Regions from separate parts of the Simiaoa sp. genome, predicted to be linked through region 2. Evidence: predicted binding sites of a transcription regulator. Region 2 holds the regulator's gene; the other holds the start of a gene.

Region 1 (5,366 bases), on a different contig from region 2:
CAATGACGGAATGGGAGGATTGGAATATGCATAACTCTCCGCTCTTCCTAAAATAATACAGTTTACCACGATCAGAGGAATGTACACGCCCAGGGCATCGTTCAGTGACGGCAGATATGCCTGTAACAGCAGCTGTACAGCAGTTACGAAGGATGCAATGATCACGATAAATGCAGGAATTCTTACTCTGCTGGGGATCACTTTTCTGAGCAGGGAAATGATCAGATTACTCATGGTCAGTACCACCGCTGTGGTCAGTCCCATCCCCAGTCCGTTCATGGCAGATGTGGTAACCGCCAGTGTAGGACACATTCCAAGCATCAGCACAAAGGTAGGGTTCTCTTTTATAATACCGTTATAAAGTCTTTCTCCCGCTTTATTCATTGCCTGCACCTCCCTGTACATAATCATTAAATGCCAGAAGGCTTCCGTTGACGGCATTGGTCACCGCCTTAGTCGTAATGGTCGCTCCGCTGATGGCATCAATCTCACTGTCGGAGGCAGCGCCGGTCTTCGTATAAGTAAAGCTCTTCACATTCTTATTATGGAACTGCGGTACCAACACATCGCCGGCTTTCATACCAAGTCCCGGAGTCTCGGAGATGCTTAAGATGGAAATGTCATTTACTGTTCCATCCAGACGGATACCTACGTACAACACGATATTACCGCCGTAGCCTTCGGAAGTCGTCGTCTGGATCACATAACCTAACTGTGCTCCGGAAGCATCCTGTGCCTCATAGACCGTACCGATGGTAATTCCGGTATCGGATAACTTCTGTGCGGTATCCGCGGAAGGCGTATAAGCATCCAGTTCTTCAAACTGTTGTGCATCCGCAAAAACTGCCCGGCAGGCTTCCTGCACTGCCTTTTCCTCCTGCAGGCGGATGGGCTCCTTAGTCAGTTCATAGACAAAACCAAGCAGCAGTCCTGCAATCAGTGTGATTGCGAACAAAATGCCCGCTTCTTTTAACATTACCTGAATATCTTTATTATTTTTCACGTCTCACACCTGCCTTTCTGCCAAAAGCTGTCGGCATGGTGAATTTCTCGATCAGAGGTACTAAAAGGTTACCTAAAATAATCGCATAGGATACGCCTTCCGCACCCGGTCCGAAGATACGGAAGATTCCGGTGAGAAGTCCCAGAACAATGCCGTATACATACTGTCCCTTGCTCGTGACAGGTCTGGTCACATAATCCGTTGCCATGAAGAAAGCTCCCAGGATCAGACCACCGCCTGCAAGCTGTGCAGACAGATATGCCGGATCAAAGCCGTGTCCTCCAAAAATTCCGGCAAACAGGATCACGGTAACAATGTATGTACCGGGAATCCGAAGGTCAATCACACCGATCAGGATCAGAAAACATGCACCGATCAACAACGCGATCATGGAAGTCTCACCGATGGTACCGGCAGTCTTACCTACGATCATGTTCATAACATTGACACTCTCTCCTGCCTTCAGTGCCGCCAGTGGGGTAGCTCCGGTATACGCATCACAGGTAAAGTTCGTCATCTGCGAAGGGAAAGAGATCAACAGGAAACATCTGGCTGCCAGTGCCGGGTTCATGAAATTCTGTCCCAGACCACCGAACAGCATTTTTACTACCAGAATTGCAAACACACCTCCCAAAGCCGCCATCCACAGCGGAATGCTCACCGGCAGGTTCAGTGCCAGTAAAAGTCCCGTTACTACCGCAGACATATCGGTAATGGTAATTTTTTTCTTCCAGAGCCAGCCGAATAACAATTCTGTCAGGACTGTGCTTGCAATGGTCACAGCCATCACTGCCAATGCTCTGGGACCGAAGTTATAGATTCCGAAACCGGCAGCAGGCAGCAGTGCGATCACCACAGCTGTCATAATACTGCTGGTCGTTACTTTTGACCTTATATGAGGATTTGAAGATACTTTCAAAAGTCCGCTCAATGTTCTTCCCTCCTACTTCTTTTTCTTTTTGGCGAGCTGGATCTTACGCATGGATTTGATCTCCTGCGTCAGAGGACGCTTTGCCGGACATACATAACTACAACAGCCGCACTCACAGCATTCCATGCCATTATGCTCTACGAACGCTTCCTCATCAAAGTGCTCTGCATAAGTTGCTAAGAGACTGGGCACAATACGGCCGGGACAGGCTTCCACACAGCGCCCACAGTTGATACAGGGACCAGGCTCCATAGCGGATACATCATCCTGGGTCAGTGCCAGCAGCGCTGTGGATGTCTTGGTCGTAGGCACATCCAGCTGGAACATGCCGAAGCCCATCATGGGGCCACCACAGATGATCTTCTCCGGCTCCTGTTTAAATCCACCTGCCACATCCAACAGCTCCTGATAACTCATGCCGATGGGTACGCGGAAGTTCCGGGGATTCGCCACGGCATCACCGGTAACGGTTATGATACGTTCCATCAGAGGTCGCCCTTCCGTCACGGCTCTGTAAATAGCCACTACAGTATCCACATTGTCCACGATACATCCCACATCCGCAGGAAGCATGGAGGAATTGATCTTACGTCCTGTTGTGGCATAGATCAACTGACGCTCCGCACCCTGGGGGTACTTCGTCTTCAATGCCTTGACTGTGATCTGCGGATCATTTTTCGTCAGCTGCTTCAGCAATGAAATGCAATCCGGTTTATTATCTTCCACCGCCAGAATACCATGGGCATTGTCAAACAGCTTCAGCATGATCTTCAGACCACCGATCAGTTTGTCCGGTTCTTCCATCATTCTACGGTAATCGGAAGTCAGATAAGGCTCACATTCCGCACAGTTGGCGATGACATATTCAATTTTATTGGGATCTTTCGGTGACAGCTTCACATGGGTAGGGAATCCGGCACCACCCATACCTACGATTCCGGCTTCCTTCACAATGTCAATGATCTCTTCCTTCTGCAGCTTATCCACCGGTGCATACGGATGAAATTCTTCGCTCTCATACAGACCGTCATTGTCAATTATAATACTCTGTATCAGATCTCCCGTTACCACTCGTCTCGTCTCAATGGCTTTCACCGTACCCGACACAGATGCATAGATGGGTGCCGACACGAAGCCACCGCTCTCCGCGATCTTCTGGCCCGCCAGTACCCTGTCTCCTTTTGCCACAATAGGCTTTGCAGGAGCACCGATATGCTGGGACAGAGGATAGACCATTTCTCCCTTGGGCAGGACATCCTGGATCGGTTTGTCCTTGGACAGATCTTTTCCATCATAGGGATGTATTCCGCCTACAAATGTCAACTTTGCCATTTCCTAACATCCTTTCTAAATAGTTACTTATATTTCAATGTACATCATGGTAATTGTACTATTTTTATCAAATTTTATCAACTTTTATCAACAAAATGCTACTGCAAATTATAAAATTATGGTAGAATAAATTCATCTATAACGGACTGATCAAATTGCCTCATACGGCAGAAAGAGGTCATACATGAAAAAATCAGAAGAGACTCTGGAGAATTTTGCGATCTCCTATCCCCTGGATAAGCTGGCGCCTCTGGAGCAGATACTTTTTCTCGATATTGAGACCACAGGCTTCACTTCCCGTACTTCTTATTTATATATGATAGGCTGTGCCTATTATCAGGCAGGCAAATGGCATACCATCCAGTGGATGGCAGAGGATTATTCAAAAGAAGGTGAGATTCTCACTGCTTTCTTTGATTTTTCCAGGGATTACCGCTATCTCGTACATTTTAACGGTAATAATTTTGATCTTCCTTTTATTACGCAAAAGTGTACACAGCTAAAGCTTCCCTTCTCCTTTGAAGGATTCCGGGGAATCGATATTTACCGCAGGATCTCTCCCTATAAGTTCTTTTTAAAGCTTCCGAACTGTAAGCAGAAGACCCTGGAACAATATCTGGGAATTGCCCGTACCGATGTCTTCTCCGGCGGTGAACTGATCGGTCTGTACCATGATTACGTGAAGAATCCTTCGGAGTTCACCGAAAAGGCATTGTTCTTACATAATGCAGATGATTTAAAGGGGATGTTAGAGGTTCTTCCGATCCTGGCATATTACGATCTGTTCAACGAAAACAGTGTAAAAGCCAAGAAGGTACAGGCAAATTACTATAAAGACGTGAACGGTTCCAAGCGCAAGGAGCTGCTGATCACTCTGCAGCTCCCCACTCCTCTGCCCAAGCCCGTAACTGCATGCGCTGCGAACTGCTACTTCCGCGGCGAAGGAGACAATGCTACCTTAAAAGTACCGATCTATGAGGAAGAGCTGAAATATTTCTATTCCAATTACACGGATTACTATTATCTTCCCACAGAGGATGTAGCACTGCATAAATCCGTTGCCGGTTTCGTCGATAAGGAGCATCGGATCCAGGCCTCGGCAGCAAATTGCTATACCAGGAAGTTCTCCTGCTATCTGCCGCAATGGGATATCTTATTTACTCCTTTCTTTAAGAGAGATTATAAGAGCAAAGAATTGTTCTTCGAGCTAACCGATGAGATGAAGAAAAACAGAGAAGGTTTTACGCAGTATGCCAACCACGTTCTGTCCATGATCGCATCTACTTACTAAAATCAATTTGTCAGCCAAAAAAAGAGGAAAGCGAATCCGCTTTCCTCTTTTTTGTTATAACGGTTTTACATAATAGAAAGAACTCTTTCTGTCAAAACCAATCTCACGATAATTCATAATCTGTTCCGTACTTCCGATAAACAGCATACCGCCCTTCGCCAGGGACTGGTAATACTTCCGGAATACCTGATCCTTTGCTTCTTCCGTAAAGTAGATCAGTACATTTCTGCACACGATCAGATCACAATCGGTAGGATACATATCCTTTAGTAAATTATGCTGGTGGAAATCCACTCTCGCTTTGATCTCATCTGCTATCTTATAGGAGGGGCCAATCTTCGTGAAGTATTTCTTCTTCAGATCTTCCGGCACTCCTTCTATGCTCTTCTCACCGTACAGACCAGCCTTTGCCTTCGCAATGACCTGCTTGTCCAGATCGGTAGCATAGATGTGGATCTGCTGTAACGGAATGTGCCGTGACAGAGCCATTACCAGTGAGTAAGGCTCATCCCCTGTGGAACAGGCAGCACTCCAGATCTTAAGATTCTTACCAAAACGTTGGATCAGCTCCGGGATCACGGTGTCTTCCAGATATTTCCACTGTTCCGGATTACGATAGAATTCTGAGACATTAATCGTAATATATCCTACGAATTCCTCGAATAGTTCTTTATCCGTCTTCAGTGCCTGTACATACTTATCATATCCTACAATCTTATGTTTAGCGATCAGGGTATCGATACGCCGCTTCATCTGCTTCTCTTTGTAAGCATTCAGATCGATCGTAGTCAGAGAATAAATCTCTTTTT
Region 2 (5,366 bases):
GCACGTGATGCTCCTGATCGTAATAGCCGATCTCAACATTGGAACCTAGGCGGAAAGTGCCCTGATCTGCGGGGACGAGACCGTTTAAGATCTTAAGCAAAGTGGTCTTACCGCTGCCATTATCACCGATGATTGCCACATGCTCGCCGCGTTTGATCTCGAAATTGACATCGGTAAAAAGCTTATGGGAGTCAAAGCTTTTGGACAGATGCTCTACAGTCAGCACATCATTTCCGCTTAAGATCCGGGGCGTCAGCGTCAGCTTCATATCCGTGCGGACCTCGGAGGGCTTTTCGATGACCTCGATCTTGTCCAACATTTTCTCCCGGCTTTCCGCCCGCTTGATGGACTTTTCCCGGTTGAAGGACTTTAATTTTTCGATAACTTCTTCCTGATGCTTGATCTCACGCTGCTGGTTCATATAGGCATTCCAGGCAGCGACGCGCAGCTGTTCCTTTTTTATGGCATAATCGGAGTAATTCCCAATAAAGGTCGTAGCCTTGGATTGATCGATCTCGATGACTTTCCCGGCAATCCGGTCCAGGAAATACCGGTCGTGGGAGACGATGAGAACGGCTCCCTTGTAATTCAACAGATAAGTCTCTAACCAGGCGATGGAGTTCATATCTAAGTGGTTGGTCGGCTCGTCTAAGATGATCAGATCCGGATTTTGTAACAGGAGTCGGCCTAACGCCACCCGGGTCTTCTGACCGCCGGAGAGTGTGGCAACCGGCTTGGAGAATTCATCTTCGGTAAAGCCCAGTCCCTTTAACACTCCGACCAGCTCACTGCGGTAGAGATAGCCGCCGCCGGTCTCGAAAGCGTGGGTGAGAGAGGTGTACTGCTTCATCAGGTCTTCCAGAGCGTCCCCATCAGCATGCTTCATATTGTTTTCGCATTCCCGGATCTTTTCCTCCAGGCGCAACAGATCCGCCTTGACGGACAACAGTTCCTCGTAAATGGTGTGAGAGGTGTCCACGGTGCTGTTTTGGGCGAGATACCCAAGTGTCTTGTCTTTCGCCAGAACCACCTGTCCGTCATCGGGAGTCATTTCTCCTACGATGATGCGGAGCAGCGTTGTTTTTCCGGCACCGTTGATGCCCACAATGGCAGCTTTTTCATGATCCTCTATATGAAAAGAGACATTTTTTAATACTTGATTTTCCACAAATGCTTTTGAAATATTCTGACAAGATAATATCATGGTAGTAAGTATCCTTTATTTCCAGCCCACACAGAACGGACTTTTTAAATTTTATTGTAACGAAAAGAAGAAAACCTGTCAATTCATTGACAAGTTTTTAACATATGGTGTATACTTAAATAATCGGAGGTGAAAGTATTGGAAGCAAAAGGAATTTCACAGGCTGTGATCGGCAGACTGCCCAGATACTTTCGATATTTGGGGGAACTTAAGGATGAAGGTGTGGAACGAATCTCTTCGCAGGAACTTTCCGGACTGATGAAGGTGACCGCATCCCAGATACGACAGGATTTCAATAATTTCGGCGGATTTGGTCAGCAGGGATATGGATATAATGTAGAATATCTGTACCGTGAGATCGGTAAGATATTAGGACTGGATAAGCAGCACAATTTCGTTATTATCGGAGCTGGTAACCTGGGCAGAGCCCTGGGTAATTATTTGAACTTCGAGCGTCGTGGTTTTATTTTCAAGGGAATGTTCGATGCGAACCCGGAGCTTGTGGGGAAAGATGTCCGTGGTGTGAAGGTTATGCCCATGGAGCAGCTGGAATCTTTTATCCGGGAGAATGACATTGATATTGCAGTACTGACGATTCCCAAGACCAGTGCCGTAGAAGTGGCTGACAAGCTGGTGGCGAACGGGATCCGCGCCATCTGGAACTTTGCGCATGTAGATCTGAACGTTCCGGAGGGAATACAAGTAGAGAATGTACATCTGTCAGACAGTTTAATGAAACTTTCGTATAATATTAACCGTTACAATTCAGATATAAAATAATGAGCCCCAGGGAAAAACAAGCGGCTGCGAAGCGGGATGAAGAGTGCGATAGCACGAATTCGTGAGCTTACGAGAGAGTAAGGCATAAAGGGAGTGATATTATGGGCAACGATAACGCAGGAGAAAATGCGAGGAACCGGCAGGAAGCTTTTAAAAGTGCACTTGTTGGGAAACATTTGCCCGTACTCACCCTGGATAATAAGTGGTACAAGCTGCTGAATAAGACTGGTTCTGTTCCGTTAAAAGAGACGGAGGATGCTCTGAATCAGCTGTTAAAAAGACAGGGAAAGCTGAATACGGAGTCGAAGGAAATCCGTAATCTGAAAAAGAAGCTGATGAAAGAGATCGTTCCCATGGTGAACGAAGCGGATCAGCAGGGTGAGAACAGCAAGCTGAACAAGCAGATCGAAGAACATAAGCGACTGATCGAAGAATGTAATGAGAAGCTGGAAGCTTATGAAGATGAGCTGAAAGACCTCCCCCGGGAGATCGAAAGATTAAATCTTCAGCTTATGATGTTTACTATGGAGTGCTGCTATGATATTATGAAGGATAATGACAAACAGATCAATGATACTGCGGAGTGGGTGAGTGCTATTCGCATTGAACTGAAAAAACGTCTGATCGAGAAACAGCAGATGGAGCAGCAGAATCAGGAGATCTATAACTACATGCATGACATCTTTGGTGCAGAGGTGGTCAATCTGTTTGACATGAAATATAATCCGGAGCAAAAATAGTATGAAATATCTGGTAACTGCACAGGAAATGAAGCAATACGATAAGAATACCATAGAGTACCTCGGCATACCGGGGCCGGTCCTGATGGAGAGAGCGGCTCTGGCAGCGGAGGATTTTATAAAAGAGCGCTTTGATGCCGTGAAAGAACGGACGAAAGTGCTCATTTTTGCTGGTATGGGGAACAATGGCGGCGATGGCCTGGCGTTAGCAAGACTTCTTGCGGCGGACGGATACGCAGTCGCGGTAAAATGCGTGGGAGATATGCAGAGAGCTACCAAGCAGTGGAAATCGCAGTGGCAGACGTTGCAACATTTTCCGGTGAAGACAGACAGTAATATTGCGGTGGATGAATATAATGTAATTGTAGACGCCCTCTTCGGCGTGGGATTAAGCCGCCCTGTGGAGGGAAACTATGCGGATGCCGTAAAAGAGATGAACAAGGCAGAGGGATTTAAGCTGGCACTGGATGTGCCAAGCGGTATCTGCTCAGATACCGGCAGAGTGCTGGGTTGTGCATTTCTGGCGGATGCCACGGTCACTTTTGGTTTCTGTAAGAGAGGACTGGTACTGTATCCCGGTGCGGAATACGCCGGAGAAGTCCGGACTGCGAATGTGGGGATCGGACAGGAGAGCTTCTTAGGACAGGAACCAGAAATGTACACTTATGAGAAAGGTTCCGTACAGTTAATTAAGAGAAACGCTTCAGGGAACAAAGGAACCTTCGGCAAAGCACTGCTTGTTGCAGGAAGTAACGGCATGGCGGGTGCAGCCATTTTGGCGGCGAAAGCAGCCTATCGTACCGGAGCCGGCATGGTAAAGGTGATTACCGCGGAAGAGAACCGACAGATCATACAGCAGGGGATTCCGGAAGCGTTGTACGGCTCCTGCAGACAGCTGACGGAGAGCTTAGACTGGGCGGATGTCATCGCCATAGGTCCTGGCATCGGCAGAGAAGAACAGGCACTGCAATGTCTGAAGACCGTGGTGGAGAGAAGCAGGAAGCCGCTGGTGCTGGATGCAGATGCCCTAAACCTCCTGGCAGAGGAGAACGGCAGGATGCTGGCAGAAGAACTGCGCGCCCAGGGTGCGGAAGGCAGAGTGATCCTTCTGACACCTCATGTGGGGGAAATGTCAAGACTGCTAAAACGGACGACCTCAGAGTGCAAGGACGACCTCCCCACATGTGCGAAAATACTGGCCAAGCGATTTCATGCCGTAGCAGTTGCCAAGGATGCGAGGACTGTGGTATGTAAGGAACAGGGAGCCTGCTATCTGAATACCACGGGCAACAGCGGAATGGCTACGGCAGGCAGCGGAGATGTGCTGACCGGCGTGATCCTGGGATTGCTGGCGCAGGGAATGGATGCCCCGGAGGCTGCGACCTGTGGCGTATATCTGCACGGCATGGCAGGTGATCTGGCGGCCGGACTTCATACCGAATATGGTGTGATGGCGGGAGATATCGCCGAATGTCTGATGAAAAATCAAAATAAGAAAGCGTGAAAATATGACGAGAGAACTGCAGGAAAAATTAGAGTCCTATCAACGGGTATGGGCGGAAGTGGATCTGGATGCCATCTGGGAAAATATGGTCCATATGAAAGAAAACATTGCGGAGAACACGAAAATACTGGCAGTCATTAAGACGGACGGATATGGTCATGGTGGTGTCCCCATCGCTAAAATGTTAGAGCAGCTGGATTTCATGTTCGGCTATGCAGCAGCTACTTATGAAGAGGCACATGTACTCAGAGAAGCAGGCGTGAAGAAACCGATCCTGATCCTGGGATATACTTTTCCCTATTGCTACGAAGAACTGATCCGGGAGGAGATCCGTCCGGCAGTCTACCGCAGGGATACGGTGGAAGAGCTGGCCGCAGCAGCGGCAAAGGTCGGAAAGAAGGCAAAGGTTCATATCAAGGTAGATACCGGCATGGGCAGAATCGGCATTACGCCGGATGAGGAAGGACTGGAGTTCGTCAGATTCCTTATAGAGCATCCGGAGCTGGAGGTGGAGGGTATTTTTACCCATTTTGCCAAATCCGATGAGGCGGATAAGACTTCGGCGAATCATCAGCTGGAGCTTTTTCAGAATTTTATTGACAAAATACAGACAGAACTGGGGATTACTATTCCTGTCAAACACTGCTCCAACAGTGCTGCAATCTTGGAAATGCCCCAGGCAAATATGGATATGGTCCGGGCGGGAATCACGACCTACGGTCTGTATCCTTCCGAAGAAGTAAGTAAAGACATTGTACCCCTGCGGGCCGCCATGTCTCTCTACAGCCATATTGTATACTGTAAGACGATTCATGCGGGACAGAGTGTCAGCTACGGTGGGCTGTTTACAGCACAGAAGGACACCAGAGTAGCCACGATCCCCGTAGGTTACGGAGACGGCTATCCCAGAAGCCTGTCCGGAAGAGGCTATGTACTGATCCATGGGAAGAAAGCACCGATCCTCGGAAGAGTCTGTATGGATCAGTTCATGGTGGATATTTCGGAGATCCCGGAAGCAATGGATGGCGACAAAGTAACGCTTCTCGGTATGGACGGCACAGAACGGATCACAGCGGAAGAACTTGGAGAACTTTCCGGCAGATTTAATTATGAATTTGTCTGTGATCTGGGGAAAAGA

Evidence for each region. Region 2 encodes Rex, which represses fermentation and respiration genes when NADH is low (regulators of the CRP and FNR family bind a similar motif). Its sites were predicted from a motif close to ATTGTTAANTANTTAACAAT; they were not measured.
Region 1: the regulator Rex is predicted to act here: its motif matches at 3,319-3,338, upstream of rsxC (electron transport complex subunit RsxC).

The regions. Positions count from the first base shown of each region.
Region 1 is NZ_JBOKRY010000007.1:43,333-48,698, reverse strand. Features, by position in the region: gene rsxE (electron transport complex subunit RsxE) at 1-384, opposite strand, end outside; gene ACTRDR_RS04195 (RnfABCDGE type electron transport complex subunit G) at 377-985, opposite strand; gene ACTRDR_RS04190 (RnfABCDGE type electron transport complex subunit D) at 993-1,934, opposite strand; gene rsxC (electron transport complex subunit RsxC) at 1,947-3,266, opposite strand; gene ACTRDR_RS04180 (ribonuclease H-like domain-containing protein) at 3,451-4,557, shown strand; gene ACTRDR_RS04175 (CheR family methyltransferase) at 4,612-5,366, opposite strand, start outside.
Region 2 is NZ_JBOKRY010000013.1:62,187-67,552, reverse strand. Features, by position in the region: gene ACTRDR_RS06985 (ABC-F family ATP-binding cassette domain-containing protein) at 1-1,204, opposite strand, end outside; gene ACTRDR_RS06980 (redox-sensing transcriptional repressor Rex) at 1,343-1,984, shown strand; gene ACTRDR_RS06975 (hypothetical protein) at 2,086-2,724, shown strand; gene ACTRDR_RS06970 (NAD(P)H-hydrate dehydratase) at 2,726-4,228, shown strand; gene alr (alanine racemase) at 4,233-5,366, shown strand, end outside.